3 regions of the Thermotoga sp. SG1 genome follow, and region 1 is predicted to be linked to each of the others. Evidence: predicted binding sites of a transcription regulator. Region 1 holds the regulator's gene; each other region holds the start of a gene.

Region 1 (8,269 bases):
ACTTTTCGACAAATTCTTTCGGTGACAGATCTTTGATCTGAAAAAAATCCAGTACGACCACTTCCGAAAATTTTGAAAGAATCGCCACCCTCTCTTCTACAGGCAACAAAAGACCTAGAAAATCGGGTGAGAGATATTCGGGGGGATGGGATATGGTGAACACAAGAGCAGGCATTTTCTTTGAAGAGGCCACTTCCCTGAGTTTCTCAAGAACCTTGCGATGCCCAACGTGAACTCCGTCGAAAACACCGATGCTGACAATCATTTTTTCACCTCGTGTTGAAAACCTTTTTCAATTTCAAAACTCGTTCGTTCCTGCCCTGTCTTTTCAATGTACGAAGAAAAGAAGCGTTTCTCTCTGCCTCCGCGAGCGCAAGAAGATTTCCCTCTTCATCGAAGACTCTCACCGTGTCTTCCTTCCTGAACTCATCCCATTCCTTCAGCATCTCCAGAAACACCTGGGATCCGTTGAGGATCCTTTCAGAAAAATCCTGAAAGATCACCACGCGTGGGAGCCACTCCAGGCACCTTTCCATCGGGATCACTCTGTTTTCTATCTCCTCCGGCGATGCTTCGAAGACGTTGAGACTTTCTTCGAGGGTGTGCGGCCCCACACTCTCTCTCACAAGCTCTACGACGGTCGCCCCACAACCAAGTTTGTATCCGATGTCCATGCAGAGAGACCTCACATAAGTTCCGGGCGAGACCTCCACCCTGAAAGAGACGGTTTTTCCATCTATCACCACATCCCAGATTCTGAAGATCTTCACCCTTCTTGGAGGAAGTCTTATGATTTTACCCTCTCTTGCCAGTTTGTAGAGTCTCTCGCCCCTGTATTTCTTCGCAGAATAAGCGGGTGGTACTTGATCGTACTCTCCAACGAAAGAAAAGATGGCCTCTTTTATTTCCTCCTCCGTGACGTTGCACTCTCTTTCTTCGACGACTTCTCCCGTTATGTCGAAGGTCTCTGTAATCAGCCCGAGCCTCATCTTCACCCAGTAGACCTTGTTCAGGTTCTTGTAGAACTCAAGAAGACGCGTTCCCTGGTTCACCCCTAGAATGAGCACACCGCAGGCGAAGGGATCCAGGGTTCCACCGTGTCCCACCTTCCGTGTTTTCAGCTTCTTTCGTACTTCATCCACCACATCGTGTGAGGTTGGACCCTTCGGCTTGTAGGCTACGAGGACTCCGTGTTTCATTCCTTGTTTTCACCTTCCTCTTCTTCGTGTTTAAACGGATCGAAGCCCAGTTGATTCAGCAACTGATGTACCCTGACGCTCGCTTCTATTCCTTTGTCTTCGTAGAAGCGAATCTCCGGAGCAACGTAGAGTTTCAGATTCTTTGCCACATAGGTTCTGAAGAAACCCTTTGCCCTGTTCAATATTTCCACCGCTTCCTTTCGCTCCTGAGGACTTCCCAGAAAACTTACGTAAACGTCAGCGTATTTCTTGTCCTTTGAAAGTTCGACGCGAGAAAAGGTCACAAATTCTTTCTTCAAACGTGGATCTCTCAGCTGTCGAAGCGCCTCGGCCAGAAGTTTCTGTATCTCCGATTCCAACATCGCCTTTCTATAGAGAGGATGCATTCTTTTCACCTCCTAATCCAGACTCAGAAACTCCTTTGCCTTCTCGTATTTTTCCCTGGATCTCTCAAGAACTCTTAAAACAAGACGTGGCTTCAATCTGAGTGTGTTCAGAGCAAAATGAGAAAGAACAGGATCTCCCCACGAAAGAGACGCACCTTTCATCATGAGGTTCGCCAGGACATCCCCAACATGGACCATCGACACCTGATTGATGAACAGTTCGTTGGGGTTTGCATCAACTCGATGATGATAGTCTGCTGTGAAAACAAGAAGATCCGGAAAATTCCAGTTTTTCAGAAGCTTTGCCCCAACTTCGGTGTGAGGGGGCACCTCCAGTTCCTCTTCCACTTCGATCAGGTTCTTCTTTAACTTCTGAGCGATTCTTACCTCCATCTCCAGAACGTCAGAGAGAAGAAAGTCGTAAACCACTTTTCCTATGTCGTGGAGTAGTCCCGCTATGAATATCTCTTCCTTCAGCGGGTAACCGACTGTCTCTGCAATGGTTTCTGAGGCAACGGCCGTTGCAATAAAGTGCGCCCAGAGTTTTTCTCTGTCGATGCTAGAGGATCTGTTCTTGAAGATCATATCGTAGGTGAAAACGCTCAAAGCAAGGTTCCTGACAGTCTTGAATCCCAGTATCATGACTGCTTCACTCAGGGTTGTTATTTTCCGGGGAATCCCGTAATAAGCAGAATTTGCAAGTTTCAAGACCCTGGCACTGAGACTTGCATCCATCATGAGGGTGTTGGCAACTTCCGAGGAAGAAGCAACCGGATTTGAACACACGGCCACTATCCTTTGAACGACGATGTTGGGAGATGGTAACTTGTCGATACCCTCGAGTATCTTATCGATTATCTTCAGTGCCATGATCATGCGGGATCCACACGAAAAACCTGGATCCCTTCCCCTCCTCACTCTCAACCCAGATTCTTCCGCCGTGGAGTTCCACGATCTCTTTTGTAATGGCAAGTCCCAGACCCGTTCCAGAAACTTCGTAAGTCAAGGAAGAGTCGACTCTGTAGAACTGTTCGAAGATCTTTTCTCTGGCGTGTTCCGGTATCCCTATACCGTTGTCTTCCACAACAATGAGAATACCATCTTCGTTTTTGTCCAGAACCACCTTCACATATTTTTCTGGTTCATCCTTTTTCGAGTACTTCACACCGTTACTCAGAAGGTTCAAAAGAACCTGTTTCATCCTCGTTGGATCGACTTCCACCTCGAAGCATGGAACCTTCTTTTCCAGAAAGACTTTTACACCCTGAGAAGCTGCGAATTCTTTGATGGCACTGACGGCGCTTTCCACCAGTTCGCAGATGTTGATTTTTTCCTTTTTTATTTGCAGTGCTTTTCTTTCGAGTTTGGAGAAATCGAGAAGTTCGTCGAGAAGACTTTCAAGGTGATTGCTCTGATCGAGTACAACTTCCAGAAATTCTTTCAGGGTATCCGCGTCGAGTTCCTCCAAGCTGTTGTACATGGTCTCCGTGTAGGCTTTTATAGCAGTCAGAGGGGTTCTGAGCTCATGGGATATGTTCGCAACGAACTCTGTTTTCATCCTGTCTATGCGTTTTAGCCTTTCTAGTTCCTTCGATGCCGTGATGTTTTCTACGATCGTCAGGGCCTGTGTCTCACCGTTGTAGAGCAGAGGAATGGAGGTGATAGAAAAGAACTCGTCCTCAGATTCGACTTCCCCAGTTCTCTGAACTCCAAGCGAAATTGCCTCTTCTGAAATCTCCATCGCTTTCTTCATAACATCTTCTGGGAAACTTTCCCTTGCGAACCTTTCGTTCTGAAAACGTATTTCTCCGTTTGAATAAACGAAGATACCCTCCGGAAGGTTGTTGAGGATAGTGTTCACGTAGTCGTACGTTTCTTCAAGTTCTCTGTAGAGCCTGACGTTTTCCAGTACGATGGAAGAAAGAACCGAAAAAATTCTGAAGATCTCTGTCTCTTCCATCGAAGGTTGGTGATCCATGAAGACGATCAGACTCCCGAAGGACCTTCCGAGTTTGACCAGAGGAATGATTCCGACGTATCTTCCTGCCTCTTCCACAAAAGCTGGAGATGCCTGTTTTGTAGCCCATTCTATGAACTCCTCGAATCTTGAAACATCGAGTTCTCTTCCCAGCACAACCCGCTTGTTTTCGTCGATCAGAACCAGATCGTTCACATCAACGACCTTCTTCACAAGGTTCAACAGGCTAAGAAGGACATCCCTCTCTTCCTTTACGTTGGAAAACTCCATTATCAATATAGAAAGAAGCAAAAGCAACTTATCGGTTCGTTCCTGGGTTTTGTCCATCTAGATCTTTCACCTCACGATCCTGGAGGCGGCCTTCCTCAATCGGTTCATCACCGCAAAGAGTATGCCTCTTTCCTCCAGTCCCTCAACAATTATATACTCTTTTTCTCTCTTTTCCGCTTCTCTGAGTGCTGCAAAGAGGTTCTGCGCTATGCTGTAGGGATTTTTCAAAGAACCTACGACGATTCTGTCTCCGTACAGGGCCTTCCTCTCTTCGACACATATCACAACGTGATCGGGAAACTCTTTCAAAACGTTCTTCATCTTCTCGAGGTTTTCTACGAGTATCAACGGCTTTGAGGGAGCGTAGTGACGGTATTTCATGCCCGGTGCCAGAGGTTTTCCTCTGAACTCCCCTTTTTTCACGAAATCCGGTACAACAAGATTGGGGAAGAACTCTTTCAGTCTTTCAACCTCTACAGGGCCCGGCCTCAAAAGGACAGGCTTTTCTTTTGAAAGATCTATTATGGTGGATTCCAGGCCAAGCGGTGTGTTCCCTGCGTCCAGTATCAGGCTCACCCGTCCCATGAAGTCCTCCACAACGTGATCCACGTTCGTCGCGCTGGGTCTTCCAGACAGGTTCGCACTCGGGGCAGCAATGGGATCTCCCAGCATTTCTATCAGTTTCATGGCCACCGGGTGAGCCGGCATTCTCACAGCCACCGTGGGAAGTCCCGCAGTGACCACATTAGAAATTCTCCAGGACTTCTTCGGAAGTATGACCGTTAAAGGACCAGGCCAGAATCTCTCCAGAAACTTTCTGAAAGGTTCGTACCCATCTGCCACCTCTTCGAGTTGGGAAAATGAACATATGTGGACTATCAGAGGGTTGTCTGCGGGTCTTCCCTTGATTTCGAATATCTTCCTGCACGCTTTCTCGTTGTAAGCATCCGCCCCTATTCCGTAGACCGTTTCTGTCGGAAAGACAACAACCTCCCCTTTTTTCAGAAGATCGGCGGCCTCTTTCAGGGCTCTTTCATTGGGAAAGAGAGGATTCACCTTCACGACCCTGGTCATCGATCAACCTCCTTCATTAAAAACAAATGGGGCTCCTAGAGCCCCTCCTGGTGCCGAGGGCGGGACTTGAACCCGCACGGGGTTATCCCCCAGCTGATTTTGAGTCAGCCGCGTCTGCCATTCCGCCACCTCGGCTCCCGTATAATATGGTAGCAATTTTCCATTCGTAAATCAAGTCCTTTTGTTTTCTCTTCTGACCTTGAATTCTTTCAAGATGTATGCTAAACTATTATTAGCACTCAAAAGAAAGGAGTGCTAAAATGAGAAGGCTCCAAAACAAGGGTGAACACCAAAGAAACCTGAACGACCGCCAAAGAAAGGTACTTTACTGCATTGTGAAAGAGTACATAGAGAACAAAAAACCCGTCAGCTCACAGAGGGTTCTCGAAGTGAGCAATATAAATTTTAGCAGTGCCACCATAAGAAACGATATGAAGAAACTGGAATACCTTGGTTACATATACCAACCTCATACCTCGGCTGGCCGGGTTCCAACGGACAAGGGACTCAGATTCTACTACGAAGAAATGGTAAAGATCTCCAAAGAAACCGAAGAACTGAACCTGGAGGTGGATACCTTCAGGTTAATTCCGCTTGCAGATCCAGAAAAAATCCTGCTTCTGGCTGGCAATCTTCTTGCCCGGCTGGCCGAAGGGTACGTTCTCATAGAAAGACCAAATCCCAGAGATTTGAAAATACTCAGGGTGATCCTCACACCGATATCCGAGGATTACCTTATTTTCTCAATACTGACAGAATTCGGTATTTCTAAGATCACTCCCATTAGAATCCATGACGATTTGAATTGGGAGGAAATAGAAAGACAGCTGAACTTCCTTTTGAGGGGAAGAACAGTTGAAGACGTGCTAACAGGAAAGGTAGAAACTCTCAGAGGAAGCGGTATTCTCAAACTCATAGAATCCGTGATGAACGAAAAACTGGAAAGGTACATAGACGTTGGCTTTGAAAATCTCCTGAAGGACGATACTCTCTCTCTGGAAGATATAAAGCACCTTCTGGAAGAGTTAAAGGACCATCGTTTTCTAGAGAGTCTCATAGAAAACGACAAAGACATTACGGTGAAGATCGGAAAAGAGATCGGAAGGAAAAAACTGGAGAGATTTGCCGTTTTCTCTGGTAGATACTACAAAGGTTCATCGCCTATTGGAAGCGTCCATCTTTTCACCTCAAAGATCACCAGGTACGACAGAAACCACAGGGTTTTCAACTACGTACTCAACAGACTTTCGGAGTACTTCACATCGGCTGCCAGGAGGTGATAGAATGTCTGAAAAAGAAAAGAAGGATCTCTCTCAGGAATGTGAGGAATTGAAAGAAAAATACAGGGAACTCGAAGAATACGCCAAAAGACTCAAGGCCGAATACGAAAATTACCGTGAGGAAGTCGCCCGGGAAAAGAGAGAACTCATAAAGAACGCAAACGAATACCTCATCTCAAAACTGATTCCCATACTCGATGACTTCGAAAGAGCGTTGAATCAGAAGGATCATGAGAAATCCTTCTACGATGGTGTGAAGTTGATATACAAAAAGCTTCTGAATACACTGGAAAAGGAAGGCCTCTCTAAGATCCAGGTGGGAGAAACTTTTGATCCGTTCGAACATGAGGCAGTTGAGAGAGTTGAAACGGACGATGTGGAGGAATACACTATCCTCGAAGTACTGGAAAGTGGTTACAAATTCCACGGGAAGGTATTGAAGCCAGCGAAGGTGAAAGTGGCCGTGAAACCGAGAAAGAAAGATGAAGAACCTCCCGATAAAAAGGAGTGATTCTCCATGAAAAGAGAAAAAAAGGATTATTACGAGATCCTCGGTGTTCCGAGGAACGCCACGCAGGAGGAGATAAGAAAAGCGTACAAAAAGCTGGTAAAAGAGTGGCATCCAGATAGACATCCAGAAAACAGAAAAGAAGCCGAGCAGCGCTTCAAAGAGATTCAGGAAGCCTACGAGGTCCTCAGCGATCCTCAGAAGAGGGCCATGTACGATCGTTTTGGATACGTCGGGGAACAACCCGTCTATCAAGAAGCAGAAACTGGTAGCAGCTTCTTCGAAGACGTTTTCAGAGAGTTCGAAAATATCTTCAACAGGGATATATTCGACGTGTTCTTCGGTGAGGAATCTGGACGAAGAGAGAGAAGAAAATACGCCCGCAGAGGAGAAGACATACGCTACACCATAGAAGTGAACCTTTCCGACCTGATCAACGGTACGGAGATTCCCATCGAATACGAAAGGTACGAAACGTGTTTAAGATGTGGAGGAACCGGTGTAGAGCCAGATTCAGGATACATCGGCTGTCCACGCTGTGGTGGAACGGGAAGGATCAGAGAAGAAAAAAGGTCGTTCTTTGGATATTTCGTCAGTGAAAGAACCTGTGACGAATGCGGCGGAACGGGAAGAGTCCCTCGAGAATTGTGTCATGAGTGCGGAGGAAGTGGAAGAGTTCTCAGAAGAGTGCGAAGAACGATAAAAATACCCCCAAACATCGAAGACGGCGGGCATTTGAGGATATCCGGTGGTGGTAACGCGGGTTATTACGGTGGTCCCTACGGTGATCTGATAATCACCGTTCGAGTGAAATCAGATAGCAAGTTCAGGAGATCTGGAAGAGATCTGATATACGACATCACGATAGATTACCTCCAGGCGATACTGGGAACAACCGTCGAGATTCCTCTCCCCGAAGGTGGTACAACCATGCTGAAGATACCACCTGGCACACAGCCCGAGACGGTATTCCGTCTGAAAGGGAAAGGACTGCCGGGTGAGTACGGTAGAAGGGGCGACCTCCTTGTGAATGTACATGTTGAAATTCCAAAGAACCTTTCTAGAGAAGAAAGAAAAATACTGGAGGATCTGGCAAAGAGAAGAGGCATTCCCGTTGCCTAGCGGTTGGGGTTCACCAGGGCTTCTCTTATAACGAGTTTTACATTTTCCGGGATGGTAACTTCGACCGTCAACGGTCCTCTTCTGACACTCATCCATCCCAGGCCCGCCACTGCCAGTTCTTCTCCTTTGTTCAGAATGAACTTCTCCTTTTTCCACGTGAAATCTTCGTACCTCGCTTTCGAACAGGGTGGTTTTAGAAGATCTCCCAGTCTGTTCCTCATCAACTCGTCTGCTCTTTCTCTCCTTGTCTCATGAAAGGTAACCTCTCTGGAGGAAAAGAGTAGGAATATGGGGCTTTTCTCCGTTTCGTAGTCTATGTCAAAGCGACACAATCCTCCCATGAAGATCGTTCTGTTCCTCTCTGGTTTGAAGGTTTTTCTGGAGAGTTCTTCCCTCGGCAGGATCGCCTTTTGACATTCCGGATCCAGAAGATCGAGGACTCTGTCTTTCGT
Region 2 (8,269 bases), on a different contig from region 1:
GAAGCAGCGTTCAGTGCAGAAAAACTTTTAAAAAGAGAAACCATGAGCAAAGAAACACTCAGAAACGTCAAAAAGGAAATCACTGTTCCGATCAGAAAGGAAGAACCAGAAACTGAAACTCCGTACAGTATCTTCGCAAAGACGATTATAAGGGAAGAAGATATCACCATCGCAAAAAAGCCGCAGGTTATGGTCGAAATGAGATAGTGATAGCTTTTCAGATGAGAGGCGAAGAACCTTTTCATAACACCCTGTTCCCTATGAAGGGCGATCTGGTATGGAACGGTGAAAAGACCTACGGACATCACACCCACAAGCAGTATGGCAGGAAACACGTAGTGTGAATAGTTGAAATCTTGCTTTTCTTTCCTTCTGTACTCCACCTTCACCTCGCTTGCTTTTCTGATGTAGAGATCGAGTGACTCCAAGATGTTCGCCACAACGTTTGCAAGGATCACAGATTCCCTTCTTTCTGGAGCGTAGAGAACCTCCACTTCAACCGGCACGGAAAGTTTCGTTCTGGAAAGAAGAAGCGCTCTTGTAAAAATAAAGTCAAAACTCTCAGGCAAAACGATGCACACATCTACTTTTCCATACTTCAGATCCTGCTCTACATCCTTCACTTCGACGACTTCTATGCCGGAGGGAAGGCTTCTGAGGACACTCTCCAGCGTTTCACTTTTTCCCACAACACCGATTTTCAGGTTCATGTTCGAACCCATGTTCCCGAAAATCGACACAAGGATCAGATAGAGAAGCAGCGGAAACAGAAAGTTCCAGAAGATAGCGCCTTTGTCTCTGAAGTAGTCGTTCTTGAGAATGGAAACAATCAGAGCCTTCATTCTCTCAAATCCCTGCCTGTGAGTTTCAGAAAGACGTCTTCGAGGTTGGGTTTTCTTATCACTATGTTCGAGACATTCCATCTTCTCAAAAGTTCTTTTATGAGGTCTTCGGGAGTGTCTGTCTCAACAACGTAATGACCGTCTTTTTTCTCCAGATATTTCACATCCACGTTCTGATCACTGTCGAATTCAACTACGGTTTTCAACCCGGAAGAGTTTATGAGGGAAGACGGCGATCCTTCTGCTATGATCTTTCCGTGGTCCATTATGCAAACGTGATCGGAGAGTTTTTCTGCTTCTTCCATGTAGTGAGTTGTGAGAAAGATCGTTTTTCCCTGATTTTTGAAGTGTTCTATGACGCTCCAGATCTGTCTTCTTGCCTGTGGATCAAGCCCTGTTGTTGGCTCATCTAGGAACACGATCTCAGGATCGTTGATGAAGGCAACGGCAACAGCCAGTCTCTGAAGTTGACCTCCAGAGAGTGTCTTAACTCTTCTTCTTTCGATCTTTTCCATTTGAAATAGATCCACCACCTCTGACAGTTTCAGCCCTTTTCCGTAAAGGCCACGGAAGAGTTTCAGCGTTTCCAGAACGGTAAGGTTGTCGAAAAAAGCACTTTTCTGAAGACACACACCGATTTTTCTTTTGGTTTCACTGTCTAGAGACTCTTTCTTTTCCCCGAAATAGTAGATCTCCCCCTCATCTTTCTTTCTGAGACCCTCAAGGATTTCCACAGTTGTGGTCTTTCCAGCACCGTTGGGGCCAAGAAGGGAAAAAACAGTCCCGCGTTCCACTGTGAAACTTATTCCATCTACCGCTTTCACATCACCATAGTACTTCTTGAGGTTTACAACCTTCAGAATTTCCAAACGTATCCCTCCTTTGAACATAATGCTATCATAACTACTGTGATACATCAAAAGAGGAGGTGCCTGACTGTGCTATTTCTGGCTTTTCTTGGAGGAATCCTCGCTGGGTTTTTGAACGTGATGGCAGGTGGTGGTTCCATGATAACACTTCCTATCCTCACAGCACTCGGCCTGGGAATAGACGTGGCAAACGGCACGAACAGAATAGCAATCATTCTCCAAAACCTCGTTGCCATCGAAAGATTCAGATCGAAAAATGTCCTGAAAGCAAAAGAGGCACTTCTGGTTTCCATACCAACCATCGCAGGAGCACTGATCGGAAGTTCCATAGCGGCTCAGATAGAAAAGGAAGTCCTTCAGAGAATTGTGGGTGTTATCTTTCTTGTCATGGCGTTTTCGCTGGTGTGGAAACCAAAAATCTGGGTGGAAGACAGGGAGGTTAAAAGAAACTGGATTCTCATATACATCGTCTTCTTTTTGATAGGAATATACGGTGGATTCATACAGGCGGGAGTGGGTTTTCTTCTCATGCCGGCGATTGCGCTACTTCTTGGATATGAACTGGTCAAAACGAACGCTGTGAAGGTGTTCATCGTGGCCTCTTACAACTTGGTGTCGCTGGTAATATTCTTTTTGAACGGGAAGGTGAACGTTCCATACGGTCTGGTCCTTGCCCTTGGAAACATGACGGGAGCCTGGATTGCAGCCAGTTTTTCTGTTAAAAAGGGAGCAAAGTGGGTGAGATGGATCGTCTTTGCAGCAGTGATCGTCGTTGGAATAAGATACGTTTTTTAATTAACTTTCAACCAGAAAGAAATAGAAAAGTGAGATGATAACGGATGGAATAATGCATAAGGTTAGGGAGGTGCATCAATTGCTCAAGAAAGAACCAGGGATAATCGTTGGAGTGAGCAACAGACACGTCCATCTTTCCAGAGAGGACCTAGAAACACTCTTTGGAAAAGGTTACGAGCTAACACCGGTGAAAGAACTCAGACAGCCCGGTCAGTACGCTGCGAAGGAAACCGTCACCATAGTTGGTCCAAAAGGTGCTATTGAGAACGTTCGTGTGCTTGGTCCCGTTAGAAAAGAAACTCAGGTGGAGATCTCCAGAACGGATGCCTTCAGGCTCGGTGTGAGACCTCCCGTTAGAGACTCTGGGGATCTTGAAGGAACCCCGGGAATCGTCATCATAGGCCCAAACGGAATCCTGGTGAAGGAAAAAGGAGTCATCATAGCAAAAAGACACATACACATGCACCCAAAGGACGCAGAACACTACGGTGTGAAAGACAAGGACATAGTAAAGGTGATCGTTGAAAACGGAGACAGAAGGTTGATATTCGACGATGTTCTCATAAGGGTGAGAGAAGATTTTGCTCTGGAATTCCATGTGGACACGGACGAGGCAAACGCCGCCATGCTCAACACAGGAGATTTTGTCTACATTGTGGAGTTCTAGAAAGTGAAAAGGGGAGCGCACGCTCCCCTTACTCCTGAACCTCCACCTCGATCACTTTCTTTTTCCTCTCTTCTTTCTTCGGTATTCTGACTGTGAGGACTCCGTTCTTGTACTCTGCCTTGATTTTTTCCACGTCTACGTAATCTGGAAGCCTTATGGCCCTTTCGAACTTACCTGCGCTTCTTTCGACGAAGTAGTAGTTCCTGCCTTTTTGTTCTCTTTCGATCTTCTTCTCTCCAGAGATCTTCAAAATGTTTTCCTCAACTGTTATTTTGATGTCTTTTCTGTCAAGACCTGGCACTTCCACTTCCACCACTACTTCGTCGTCTGTTTCGTACACATCCATGTCCGGTGCAAAGACCTCCCTGGATGGTCTGATCTCAGTTTTGAAGAAGTCCTCGAAGAGTCTATCTATCTCCCTCTGGAGTTCCCTGAACGGCCTGAAGATGTCTTCCCTTCTTCCAAGGAGCATCGTGTCACCCCCCTTCACTGGTTTGTTGCCTCTCCTCCTGTTGCAGACTTGTAGAGGTATTCTCCTATCTTCATGCTTTCTTTCTGGAGATCATCGAAGAGCATCTTCACCCTTGGTATGTCGTTTCTGTTGATGGCGTCTCTGAGTTCTCTGATCATATCTTCAAGCCTGGACTTGAGATCTACCGGTATTTTGTCTCCATGTTCTCTGAGGGTCTTTTCCACACTGTACGCGAGGTCGTCTGCTCTGTTTTTGAGTTCGATCTCCTCTTTGAGTCGCCTGTCCTGTTCTTCGTATCTTTTCGCGTCCTCTATCATTCTCTTTATGTCTTCTTCAGAAAGTTTGTGTCTTCCCGTTACCACCATGGATTGCTCTTTTCCAGAACCGAGGTCTTTTGCTGAAACATGGACTATTCCATCGCTGTCTATGTCGAACGTGACTTCTATCTGAGGAACACCTCTTGGTGCCGGTGGTATACCAACAAGCTTGAAGCTTCCAAGGAAGATGTTTTCTCTTGCGATCGGCCTTTCACCCTGATAGACTCTGATCTCAACCTCGGTCTGTCCGTCTTCAACAGTGGTGAAGATCTTGCTCTTTCTCACAGGGATCTTTGTGTTTCTCGGTATGATCGGTTCAAACAGACCTCCTTTAACCTCTATTCCAAGCGTGAGCGGTGTGACATCCACGAGGACGATATCTCTTCCCTTGGCACCCTCTGTTCCTGCAAGGATGGCTGCCTGAATTGCTGCACCGATGGCAACCGCTTCATCCGGATTGACACTCTTGTTCGGCTCTTTTCCGAAGAACTCTTTTATAAACCTCTGGACCATCGGAACCCTGGTCATTCCACCAACGAGTATGATCTCGTCTATGTCCTTTGGTGAGAGTTTTGCGTCGTTGAGTGCCTGTTCTATCGGACCCCTTGTCATCTCGACGAGGTCCTTCGTCAGCGACTCAAAGAGACTTCTGGTGATCCTCATTTCGAGGTGAAGTGGCTGTCCACTTGGAGAAACCGCTATGAACGGAAGACTCACGTCTGTCTCCATCTTCGTCGAGAGTTCTATCTTGGCTTTCTCTGCAGCGTCCCTCAATCTCTGCAGGGCCTGCCTGTCCTCTCTGAGATCTATTCCATGCTGTTTCTTGAATTCCTCAGCCATCCAGTCTATGAGCCTTTGATCGAAATCATCTCCTCCGAGGTGGTTGTTACCCGCGGTTGCGATAACTTCAATGACACCATCTCCGATTTCCAGGATTGATACATCGAACGTACCACCACCGAGGTCGTAGACTAGAACTTTTTGCTCCTTTCCCGATTTGTCCAGACCGTACGCGAGAGCGGCTGCGGTGGGTTCGTTGATGATCCTCAACACTTCAAGCCCGGCTATGATTCCTGCCTCTTTTGTGGCCTGCCTCTGAGCATCGTTGAAGTAGGCAGGACAGGTGATGACAGCCTTCTTTATTTCGCCACCGAGGTACGCTTCAGCATCGTTCTTGAGTTTCTTCAGGATAAGTGCGCTGATCTCCTGCGGTGTGTACTCTTTGTCATCTATTTTGACCTTGTAGTCGGTACCCATTTTTCTCTTTATAGACTTTATTGTTCTTTCGGGATTGAGAATCATCTGTCTTTTTGCGGGTTCTCCCACAAGAATTTCTCCACTCTTTGTGAAGGCAACGATGGATGGTGTTATCCTGCTTCCCTCTGCGTTTGGTATCACTTCAACTGTACCATCTGGTTTCATCCAGGCAATCACGGAGTTCGTCGTTCCAAGGTCTATACCAACAACGAATTCTTTCTTTTCCGCCATCGTTCCACCTCCTCGATTTCTTTCTCCGTGTGAAATTATAGAAAGCCTTGAACGATGTGTCAAGATTCCGGTTGATAATTCGTTCGTTTTTGAATTGTGTTTTTTATCTATTAATGAGATGTCATAATTTATTTGTAATTATATCGTATAGCAAACGAAACTTATGAATGATAATGAGTTTTCCTTCAAGGAATGATATATAATTGAACCGGCCGGGGAGGGATCCAGATGAAACTAGCAGAGATATCATCGAAAAGACCAGTAACAATATTGATGCTGTTGACCGCTATAGTGTTCCTCGGATTCATATCTTTCCAGCACCTCAAATTAGATCTTCTTCCACAGATCGAATATCCCTATGCGGTTGTTCTGACTACTTACATGGGTGCAGGTGCGGAAGAGGTAGAAGAACTCGTGACTTTTCCTCTTGAAGAGTACATCTCGTCCACACCGGGTGTTAGAAGGTTTACCTCTATGTCCATGGATTCTGTTTCCTTCATCCTTGTAGAGTTTGAGTGGAATGTGAAAACAACCGATGCTGTGGGAAGGTTGTCCAGGTATGTGGAACTTGCTTCTCGAGAACTCCCGGAAGAAGCCAAGCCAGTCGTTGTGGAATTCGATCCGTCTCTGCTTCCGGTGTATGCTTTCTCAACTGAAGAAGATTACGAAGAGGTTGTCTCAAAGATCAGAAGACTTCCGGATGTTGCCAGCGTTGAAGTGATGGGCGAACCGAAGAAAATCGTCGAAATCGTTCTGAATCACGAGAAGATAAAGAAGTTCGACGCTGATCCTTCACTGATAGAAACCATTCTCTCAGGAAATCTGGTTTATCCGTTTGGATACGTGAAGGATTCTGAGGGAAACATCTATCCTGTTTCTGTCGATGGGCGTTTCGAGAACCTCGAGGATCTGAAAAACACCATCGTGGGTTTCAGAGGAGTGAAATACCAGTCCCTGCTTCGAGGTGAAATACCAAAACTTTTGATTCCAGTTCGCCTGAAAAACATAGCAGAGGTGAAGATAGCAGAAGAGAGCGCTCAGGGAGAAGTCAGGGTCAACGGGAAAAAGGCATCTCTCATCGCCATCTACAAAAGAAGCGGTGCGAACACCGTCAAGACCGTTCGTGAGATAAAGAAAATACTGAGTGATTCCAAAATAGGTTACATAGAGGCCATGAACCAGGCTTACTACACGGAAAGAGCCATCGACAACCTTCTCAAGAATCTGTTCTATGGATTCATAGCAGCATTCGCTGTGGTCCTGATCTTCCTGAAGGATTTCATCTCCACACTCGTCACGTCCTTTTCTATACCGCTTTCTCTCACCGTCACCTTCGTCTTTCTGTACGCGTTCGGGTTAAACCTTGACACACTGACCCTCGGTGGTCTCATCATGGCACTGGGAATGCTGGTGGACAACTCCATCGTTGTCTTTGAGAATATATACCGCCATCGTTCTCTGGGAAGGTCCATTCCAGATGCCGCAAGAGAAGGAACGGGAGAAGTCTGGCTGGCAATTCTTGCTTCCACACTCACCACCGTTTCTGTGTTTTTACCCATAGTGTTCTTCACCGGCTTTGTGGTGAGGCTGTTCAAATACTTTGCTCTCGCTTTTGTTCTTGCCCTTTCTTCTTCTCTTTTCGTTTCAACCGTCATCGTTCCAGCCGGTACAAGATGGATAAGACCAAGGAAAGGAAAACTCACCGAAAAGCTTCAGGAGTCCTATCGAAAAGCTTTGGAATGGTGTATGAATAGAGAGGGCCTGGTTCTTGCAGTGGCTTTCACCCTCGTTATCGTGTCGGCTGTGTTTCTACTTTCAAAACCCATGGGATTTCTTCCTTCCTTCCAGACAAACCTTCTGGTTATAGACGTGAAACTGCCACCTCAAGCTTCCTACGAAAGAACATCCGAAGTGGTTCAGAAAATAGAAGAATATCTTAACGAACATAGATCCACCTACAACATTTCTTCTTTCTACTCAGAAGTGGGAATAACCAGTGAGTACTCACAAATAATGGGGCGAGGACAGAACGAAGCAAGAATAATGGTGAACCTCGGAGGAAGCAGAAAAGAGTTTGCAAAAAACAGAGAAAGGTTGAAAGAAGCCATCACATCTCTGAAGATCCCCGGTACAAAGATAGAGGTTCTGGAACAGTCACAGCAGTTGTACGAGGTTCTGGGCTATCCGATAACGGTTGAGGTAAGAGGAGAAGACCTCTCTCTCATTCAGGAAAAAGCCGAGGAGATATTCGAACGCTTGAAGAACCTTCCCGAGGTTAAAAAAATCCAGATCCGGAACTCTTATGAAAAGAGCGTTTTACACGTGAGGATAGACAGGAACAAATCCCTCATGAACGGTGTGGTGGCAGGCCAGGTTTTCCTGGACCTGCAAACCTACATGCTTGGGAAAAACATTGGAACTTTGAAAACGAGTCAAGGAACATTGCCGATCGTTCTTAAAAAAGCAGAGTCGTTATCCTTGGAGGATCTTCCCAGAACACCCCTTGAGGGATTGAAGGGAGAAGTTCCGCTCGGAGCCATTGCGACCGTCACTCAAAAGGATGTTCCTTCGATGATTGACCATTCTGATGGCGAGCGTGTTATTTACGTGGATCTAGTGAGTATAGATGGTGCGATAGGTGATGTTTCAAGGAAGGTAGAAGAAGTTCTGAGTGAAATAAACCTCTCAGGCGTTAAAGTGGATATTTCAGGACAGAAAGAATTCATGGATGAAGCCTTTTCAGAGCTCAAATCTGTGGTCTATATGGCAGTAGCCCTTGTCTACATGATCCTTGCAGCTCAGTTCGAATCCTTTGTGCT
Region 3 (8,269 bases), 350 kb from region 1:
GTAGTAAGTTGTGTCTTCTCCATCAACGATTATTCGCCCCGATGTTGGCTCGTACAGTCTCAAAAGGGTCATTCCAACCGTTGTTTTGCCACATCCTGACTCTCCCACCAATCCAAAAGTTTCACCCTCGTTTATACTGAAACTCACACCATCCACCGCTTTGACCCATCCGACGATCCTCTTGAAAACACCAGCCCTTATGGGGAAGTATTTCACGAGGTTTTCTACTCTCACGATTTCTTTGCTCACGTCTCACACCTCGCTTTTTGTACGTCTGATCTCATCGAGTTTCTGCCAGAAGAAGCATCTGACCCTGTGGTTTCCGATATCTTCCAGTTCTGGTTCTTCAACATCACACTTTCCTTTCACGAAGAACTCACACCTTGGATGGAACTTACACCCCGTGGGGAAGTTGAGAGGATCCGGGACGTTTCCTGGAATACTCTTCAACCTTTCCTGATCTATATCGATTCTCGGAGTGGACTCGAGGAGCGCATAAGTGTACGGGTGTTTCGGTTCGTTGAAAATGGTCTTCGCATCACCGTACTCAACCACTTTTCCGGCGTACATAACGGCAACCTTGTCGGACATCTCCGCAACGACACCCATGTCGTGGGTGATCAGAATGATCGCCATTCCGTACTCTCTCTGAAGTTCCTTCATGAGTTCGAGGATCTGAGCCTGGATGGTGACGTCCAGCGCGGTTGTTGGTTCGTCTGCTATCAAAAGGCTTGGTCTGCAGGAGAGGGCCATGGCAATCATAGCACGTTGTCTCATACCGCCGGACAGTTGGTGAGGGTACTCGTCGACCCTCTTCTCGGGTTCGGGGATTCCCACTTTTCTCAGCATGTCTATCGCCATCTTCCGTGCCTCTTTCTCCGAGACATTCTGATGAAGCATGATCGCCTCCATTATCTGGTCTCCTATGGTGAAGACGGGATTCAAGGCCACCATGGGTTCCTGGAAGATCATGGCGATTTCTTTTCCTCGTATCTTCCTCATCTCACTCTCTGAAAGTTCAAGAAAGTTTTTCCCTTTGAAAACGATCTTCCCATCCTCTATCCTTCCGTTTTGATCCAGAAGTCTCATTATGGAAAGAGAAGTCACGCTCTTTCCACTTCCTGACTCTCCAACGATCCCAAGGGTTTCCCCTTCGAACACATCGAAGGAGACACCATCAACGGCCTTAACAACACCATCTTCTGTATAGAAGTAGGTCTTGAGATTTTCCACTCGAAGCAAAGGTTCTTTCAACTCGATCCCTCCTTAGAGTTTGAGCCTTGGGTCGAATGCATCTCTCAGTGCATCTCCCAGCAGGTTCCATCCGAGCACGAACAGCACCATAGCGGTTCCCGGATAGACAAGAGCGTACCAGTGTTTTCCGATCTCCATCATCCAGTCTCTGGAGTAGCTGAGGATGGACCCCCAGTCTGCGTATCCCTGAGGGGCTCCAAGGCCAAGGAAGCTGAGCACAGCGGCCGTTATCACAAGGGATCCCATGTTCATGGATGCCCAGATCAGAACAGGGAAAATGGAGTTTGGAAGCACGTGTTTTAGTATGATGAGAAAGTCCGGTACACCGATTGCCTTCGCTGCGAGAACGTACTGTTCTTCTCTCACCTGCAGTATGTTTCCTCTTATTAGCCTTGCGGCGCCCATCCAGCCGAATACGATCATCGCTATCATGACCTTGTCCAGGCCCGTTCCAAGCACCGTCGTAAGAACAACGGCGGCTATGAGAAACGGGATTGAAAGGAATACGTCGGTGATCCTCATGAGAAGTTCATCTATCCATCCTCCAAAGTATCCGGAGATGGACCCTATCAGGATTCCTATCAGAAGCCTGGCTAGGGTGACTATTATCCCTATTTTGAAGGCCGTCCTCGTTCCCCAGACAACTCCGTAGAATATGTCCCTTCCACCTATGACACCGAACGGATGATAATCCACACCTCGTATAGGTTCTCTGTTGGGATTTTTCGCTATGGCGTCTTCTTTTGAAGTCGGAGGCTGAGGGCTCTGATCCCAGCTCACAACGGGCATCAAATAGGGATCTGGTAGTTTCATCCTCGTGAGAGGATGAACGGGTGGTGCGATAACGGGCGCCAGAATGGCCACCACCGTGAAAAAAAGAACCAGAGAAAGTCCGAGCACAGCAGATGGATCTTTGAAAAATCTCTTCAGGATTCTCTTCAACTCCTGATTCACGCCATTTCACCTCTCATCCGAGTCTTATTCTGGGATCTATGAGAGCGTACAGGATGTCTATAATGAGATTTCCTATCACCAGGATCGTGGAGAAGAACAGAGCAGAAGCCATGACGGACGCGTAGTCGAGTTGGAGTGCCGCCTGTGCCGTGAAGCTTCCCACACCCGTCCTGTTGAAAACTGTCTCCACGATCACCGTTCCAGAGAACAACCCTATCACCATACCGCCGGCTACCGTGGTAACGGGAATGAGAGCATTTCTCTTGGCGTGCTTGTTTATGACCACGTCTTCTGGAAGGCCCTTCGCTCTGGCCGTTCTCACGTATTCTTTGTTCAAAACCTCCAGCATACTGGATCTTGTGATCCTCAAAAGATACGCCCACCAGAGCCAGGAGAGTGTTATGATGGGACCTATGAGGTGTTTCAGGCCGTCCCAGAAAACGTCGAGTCTTCCGTTCAACAGGGCATCGACCGTGATGAGTTTCGTGTAACGATGAAATTCAGGAGATCTGATCACTTCTTCAGCCCATAAGCTGAGATTTCCCGGAGGGAGCCAGTTCAGAATGCTGTAGAAGATCATCAAAACAAGCAGTCCAAAAACAAAATCCGGAAAGGACCATCCCACAACGGCGAATATCCTTATGAAATGGTCCAGGAATTTGCCCCTGTGTACGGCGGCTTTCACACCCAGCCAGATTCCAATGAATATAACCGGGAAAATGGCGTAAAGTGCGAGTTCAATCGTGTACGGCAATCTCTTCAAAAGGGCGTCTTTCACGGGTTCTTTTCCCACAAGAGACCAACCAAGATCTCCCTTCAAGGTGTTGAGAAGCCATTTGCCGTACCGGATCACGAAGAAGTTGTTCAGTCCGTACTTTTCTTTCAATGCGTCCATCTGCTCTGGTGTCAGTTTGTCGAGCATGTTCGGATTCACATAAGCGGCCAGCAGTTTGTCAGGTCCAAGTGACTGGATCATGGAAAACACGATGAACGTTACACCGAGGAGTATCAGGGGAAGCAGAAGCAACCTTCGTATAACGTATGCTGCCACAGGGTACACCTCCTGGTCGATTTTCCTGATGCCTTCATATGATTATACAATAATCTGAACCTTTCTGAGGAGAGCAGAGTCAATGAGACGTGGTATAATAATTTCGGTTGAGACCAGGGGGCGAACGGGTTCGACGGGGATGGAGTCCCCTGGGAAGCGAGCCGAGGTCCCCACCTCCTCGTAAAAAAGGTGGGAACACGAATAAGTGCCAACGAACCTGTTGCTGTTGCCGCCTAATAGATAGGCGGCCGTCCTCTCCGGGGTTGGCTGGGCTCCGGAAGAGGGCGTGAGGAATCCAGCCTACCGATCTGGGCTCCGCCTTCCGGCCCGGATCGGGAAGTTTCAGGAAGGCTGTGGGAAGTGACGCCCTGCCCGTGGGGAGTCATTCCCGAGACATAAAACACGGGCTGCGCTCGGAGAAGCCCAGGGGCCTCCATCTTCGGACGGGGGTTCGAATCCCCCCGCCTCCACCAGACAAAAGGGGGTGCCGAAAGCACCCCCTTAAATTTTGAAACGTGGTTTTAGACATTTTTTATCTTTGGTTTAATTATATCGTAATTTTTTTGTTGTTTTTCCTTAAATCACAGCGCTTGAAGTCGCATGGAAAAAGTTGTATATTTATATTAGCAGTCAAAAGTCGAGAGTGCTAAAAAATTTCCGAAGGAGGGATGAAGCATGAAGGTGAAACCTCTCGGTGAAAGGTTGCTGATCAAACCCATCAAGGAGGAGAAAAAGACCGAAGGAGGAATAGTGCTTCCAGATTCGGCAAAAGAAAAACCCATGAAAGCCGAGGTCGTTGCGGTGGGAAAGATCGAAGATGAAGAGAAGTTCGATATCAAGGTAGGAGATAAAGTGATCTTCTCCAAGTACGCCGGTACGGAAATAAAGATCGATGATGAAGATTACATCATCATCGATGTGAACGATATACTTGCGAAAATCGAAGAGTGAGGGAGGTGTGAGATATGCCGAAGCTTCTGAAGTTCAACGAGGAAGCAAGAAGGGCTCTCGAAAGAGGTGTGGACAAGGTCGCAAACGCTGTGAAGATAACTCTTGGACCGAAGGGAAGAAACGTTGTCATTGAGAAATCCTGGGGATCTCCAACCATAACGAACGACGGTGTTTCTATAGCAAAGGAAATCGAACTCGAGGATAAATTCGAAAACCTCGGTGCTCAGCTCGTGAAGGAGGTTGCCTCCAAGACGAACGATGTCGCCGGAGACGGTACGACAACGGCAACGGTTCTCGCACAGGCGATGATCAAAGAAGGCCTCAAGAACGTTGCAGCCGGGGCGAATCCGATCCTGCTCAAAAGAGGAATAGACAAGGCCGTTGAAAGGGCCGTCGAGGAAATCAAAAAGCTCTCCAAGAAACTCTCTGGAAGGGAAGACATCGCTCATGTTGCAGCGATTTCCGCCAACAGCCCTGAAATAGGAGAACTCATCGCCGAGGCCATGGACAAAGTTGGAGAAGACGGTGTCATCACAGTTGAAGACTCCAAGACACTCGAGACCTATGTTGAGTTCACCGAAGGAATGCAGTTCGACAGGGGATACATCTCACCATACTTTGTGACGGATGCAGAGAAGATGGAAGTCGTTTTGAAAGAACCTTTCATCCTTATCACCGACAGGAAACTCAGCGCTGTGAAGCCTCTGATACCGATTCTCGAGAAAGTTGCTCAGACGGGAAGACCGCTTCTTGTCATCGCCGAGGACGTCGAAGGTGAGGCTCTGACCACACTCGTTCTCAACAAACTCAAGGGAACGCTTCAGTCCTGTGCGGTAAAAGCACCTGGATTCGGTGAAAGAAGAAAGGCTATGCTCCAGGATATAGCCATTCTCACCGGTGGACAAGTTGCAAGTGAAGAACTCGGAATCAACCTTGAAGACCTCACACTCGAGGACCTTGGAAGGGCTGACCTTGTGAGAGTCAAGAAAGACGAGACCATCATCATCGGAGGAAAAGGAGATCCCGAAGCGATCAAGAAGAGAATCGCACAGATCAAGGCTCAGATAGAAGAAACCACATCTGAGTACGAAAAAGAAACGCTCCAGGAGAGAATGGCCAAACTCGCCGGTGGAGTCGCCGTCATAAAAGTTGGAGCCGCCACCGAAACAGAACTCAAGGAAAAGAAACACAGAATCGAAGACGCTCTGAGCGCAACTAGGGCTGCCGTAGAAGAGGGAATCGTTCCCGGTGGAGGAGTCACTCTCCTGAGATCCAGAAAAGCCGTAGAAAAACTCCTCGAAGAGCTCGATGGTGACGAGAAGATAGGAGCACAGATCGTCTACAAAGCCCTCTCTGCACCGATCAGACAGATTGCGGAGAACGCTGGATACGATGGAGCTGTAATCATAGAAAAAATCCTTGCTAGCGATGATCCGGCTTACGGTTTCGACGCTCTGAGGGGCGAATTTGGAAACATGTTTGAGAAGGGAATCATAGATCCTGCAAAGGTCACAAGGAGTGCTCTCCAGAACGCAGCATCCATCGCGGGAATGCTTCTGACAACGGAAGTGCTGGTGGTCGAAAAACCCGAGGAAAAGAAAGAAACACCGTCTTTGCCTGAAGAGTACTGATGAAACACAATTGGGGGGCGGACGCCCCCTTTGTTTTTTATCCAGTTTGTGATACAATGAAAGTATCAATATCCCCTTTCAGGTATGGCGATTTTGCCGGTATCAGATCCAAGAAATCGTTTGAGTTGGTTCAATACTTCCTCTGAGGTCTTTAAAAAGGGGCCCGATGGCCCCTTTTGTTTTCAGATCTTCAGGTTCTCTTCGAACACTCTGGTCGTTTCTTCATCGATGTTACATATTCTGATCTCTTCGAGGGATGTGTCCGGATGATGGTCGATGAAATCTCTGATCGCTTTCTCGAAGATCTTGACCGCTCTTTCCTTCGGAAATCCGAAGATGCCGGTACTGATGGCAGGCATTGAAACGTTCCTCAGTTTGAGTTCGTGGGCTCTGAGAAGAGCGTTGTAAACTGCTCTGTACAGCAGTTCATCTTCTCCATAGTTCCCACCTTTCCAGACAGGTCCCACCGCGTGGATCACATACCTGGCTTTGAGATTTCCCGCTCCCGTCACTACGGCCTCTCCCGTGAGCACTTTACCTCGCTCTCTCACTATCCTGTCGCTTTCTTCCTGTATCACACTTCCACCCGCTCTTACAATCGCACCTGCGACTCCTCCGCCGTGCTTCAGATATTCGTTGGCGGCGTTCACTATCGCATCGACTTCTTCTTTTGTGATGTCGCCTTTCACAACCAGTATCTTTCTGCCTCTGTACTGTTGCTCTTTTCTGATTTCAGACATACCATCACCCCCGTACTTTTCGGGCCAGAGGTGTTTTAACCTTTCAAGCAGTTCACTCTCAAATCCAGTTCCTTTCGGAGAAAATATTACCTCGTTTTTCAGCCTCTCTGGAAGGTAATCAACCCTGACGAATCCTCCAAAATCGTGCGGATAGAGGTATCCTCTTCCGTAACCTCTTTCCTTCATCTCCTCCGTTACGGGATTTCTCAGAAAGAGTGGCACTTCTTCCACCGGAAGCTCCTGTGCCTTTTTCATGGCAAGATAGACCGAGTTGCTCTTTGGAGCAAGAGAAAGGTAAATGACACACTCCACCAGGTTCATCAAACACTCTGGCAGTCCCACATGTTCAACGGCAAAAGCGGTGGAGACAGCCAGAGTCAGTGCATTTGGATCTGCCAGTCCCACATCTTCACTCGCGAATATGATCATCCTTCGAGCGATGAATCTAGGATCTTCTCCCATCTCTATCATCTTCACAAGATAATAAACGGCAGCGTTCGGATCGCTCCCTCTCATACTCTTTATGAAAGCAGACGCAAAGTCGTAATGTTCCTCCTTTGAGTAACTCACACTCTTTCCGAAAAGGGTTTTTAGATCTTCTATGGTCACCTCTTTGTCTTTGAACACCTGGTGAACGATCTCGAGGGTGTTCAGCAATCTTCTAGCGTCTCCTTCAGCGTTTCTTACAATTGCCTTTTTCACATCTTGACTCAGTTTCATGCCGAGTTTCTCCACGGCCTTTTCGACGATTTTAAGAAGGTCGTTTTCTGAGAGTGGCTTGAAGTAGAGTATCTTACACCTTGAAAGGAGGGCGGGGATAACAGCAAAACTGGGGTTCTCCGTCGTGGTTGCAACGAGGATGATGTCTCCCCTTTCCACATGTGTGACCAGAACTGCCTGCTGGTTTTTGTTCAACCTGTGTATTTCATCGAGGAACAGAAGGAGTTTCTTTCCGTATCTTTTCAGCTGTTCTCCCCTTTTGAGTACGCTTTTTATCTCGGATACTCCGTGGACGGTGGAACTCAAATAAACGACCTCTCCGTTGAAATACCTTTTCAGCAACGAAAAAACCGAGGTCTTCCCAGACCCCGGTGGTCCATACAGTATGGCAGAAAACATGCCGCCTGTTTTCAGAGTCCTTCTCAGGATCCCGTCTTCACCGAACAGATGATCCTGTCCAGAAAAGTCATCGAAATCTCTGGGTCTTAGCAGTTCAGTCAATGGCTTTTCTGAAATACTCAACGGTGAACTTCAGACCCTCCTCAAGAGAAACCTTCGGTTCCCATCCGAGTTTTTCCTTCGCCTTTGTCCAGTCGAGGATACTCTTTCTCACGTCGCCCTTTCTTGGAGGTTTGTAGACAGGCTCTCTGTTGTAACCGGTGATTTCTTTCAGCATGTTGAAGAGTTCGTTCACGGTGGTTCCTCTTCCCGTTCCGATGTTGAACACGTCGTTGTCTCCTTTCTCCATGGCAAGAAGATTTGCCTCGACCACATCATCGACGTAAATGTAATCTCTCACGTATTCTCCGTCTCCGAATATGTGAACTTCCTCTCCCTTCAGCATTCTCTCAGTGAAAATAGCAACGACCCCGGCTTCACCGTGGGGATCCTGTCTTGGACCGTAAACGTTGGCGTACCTGAGGACGGTGTATTTCAATCCGTACTCTCTCGCAAAGAAATCCAGATAC

Evidence for each region. Region 1 encodes HrcA, which represses chaperone genes, less so after heat shock. Its sites were predicted from a motif close to ATTAGCACTCNNANNNTNNGAGTGCTAAT; they were not measured.
Region 2: the regulator HrcA is predicted to act here: its motif matches at 5,597-5,625, upstream of dnaK (molecular chaperone DnaK).
Region 3: the regulator HrcA is predicted to act here: its motif matches at 3,882-3,910, upstream of groES (co-chaperone GroES).

The regions. Positions count from the first base shown of each region.
Region 1 is NZ_LNDD01000003.1:425,159-433,427, reverse strand. It holds gene ribF (riboflavin biosynthesis protein RibF) at 1-265, opposite strand, end outside; gene truB (tRNA pseudouridine(55) synthase TruB) at 270-1,199, opposite strand; gene rbfA (30S ribosome-binding factor RbfA) at 1,196-1,585, opposite strand; gene AS006_RS05075 (HDOD domain-containing protein) at 1,598-2,461, opposite strand; gene AS006_RS05070 (cell wall metabolism sensor histidine kinase WalK) at 2,433-3,890, opposite strand; gene AS006_RS05065 (L-threonylcarbamoyladenylate synthase) at 3,900-4,907, opposite strand; tRNA gene AS006_RS05060 (tRNA-Leu) at 4,956-5,042, opposite strand; gene hrcA (heat-inducible transcriptional repressor HrcA) at 5,168-6,187, shown strand; gene AS006_RS05050 (nucleotide exchange factor GrpE) at 6,192-6,698, shown strand; gene dnaJ (molecular chaperone DnaJ) at 6,705-7,817, shown strand; gene yqeH (ribosome biogenesis GTPase YqeH) at 7,814-8,269, opposite strand, start outside.
Region 2 is NZ_LNDD01000001.1:52,348-60,616, forward strand. It holds gene AS006_RS00265 (ABC transporter permease) at 1-842, opposite strand, end outside; gene AS006_RS00270 (ABC transporter ATP-binding protein) at 839-1,732, opposite strand; gene AS006_RS00275 (sulfite exporter TauE/SafE family protein) at 1,781-2,506, shown strand; gene AS006_RS00280 (phosphate propanoyltransferase) at 2,541-3,173, shown strand; gene AS006_RS00285 (Hsp20/alpha crystallin family protein) at 3,202-3,645, opposite strand; gene dnaK (molecular chaperone DnaK) at 3,660-5,450, opposite strand; gene AS006_RS00295 (efflux RND transporter permease subunit) at 5,679-8,269, shown strand, end outside.
Region 3 is NZ_LNDD01000003.1:78,806-87,074, forward strand. It holds gene AS006_RS03265 (ABC transporter ATP-binding protein) at 1-249, opposite strand, end outside; gene AS006_RS03270 (ABC transporter ATP-binding protein) at 253-1,254, opposite strand; gene AS006_RS03275 (ABC transporter permease) at 1,267-2,208, opposite strand; gene AS006_RS03280 (ABC transporter permease) at 2,222-3,259, opposite strand; RNA gene ssrA (transfer-messenger RNA) at 3,376-3,732, shown strand; gene groES (co-chaperone GroES) at 3,935-4,210, shown strand; gene groL (chaperonin GroEL) at 4,225-5,841, shown strand; gene AS006_RS03300 (AAA family ATPase) at 6,024-7,823, opposite strand; gene AS006_RS03305 (SDR family oxidoreductase) at 7,795-8,269, opposite strand, start outside.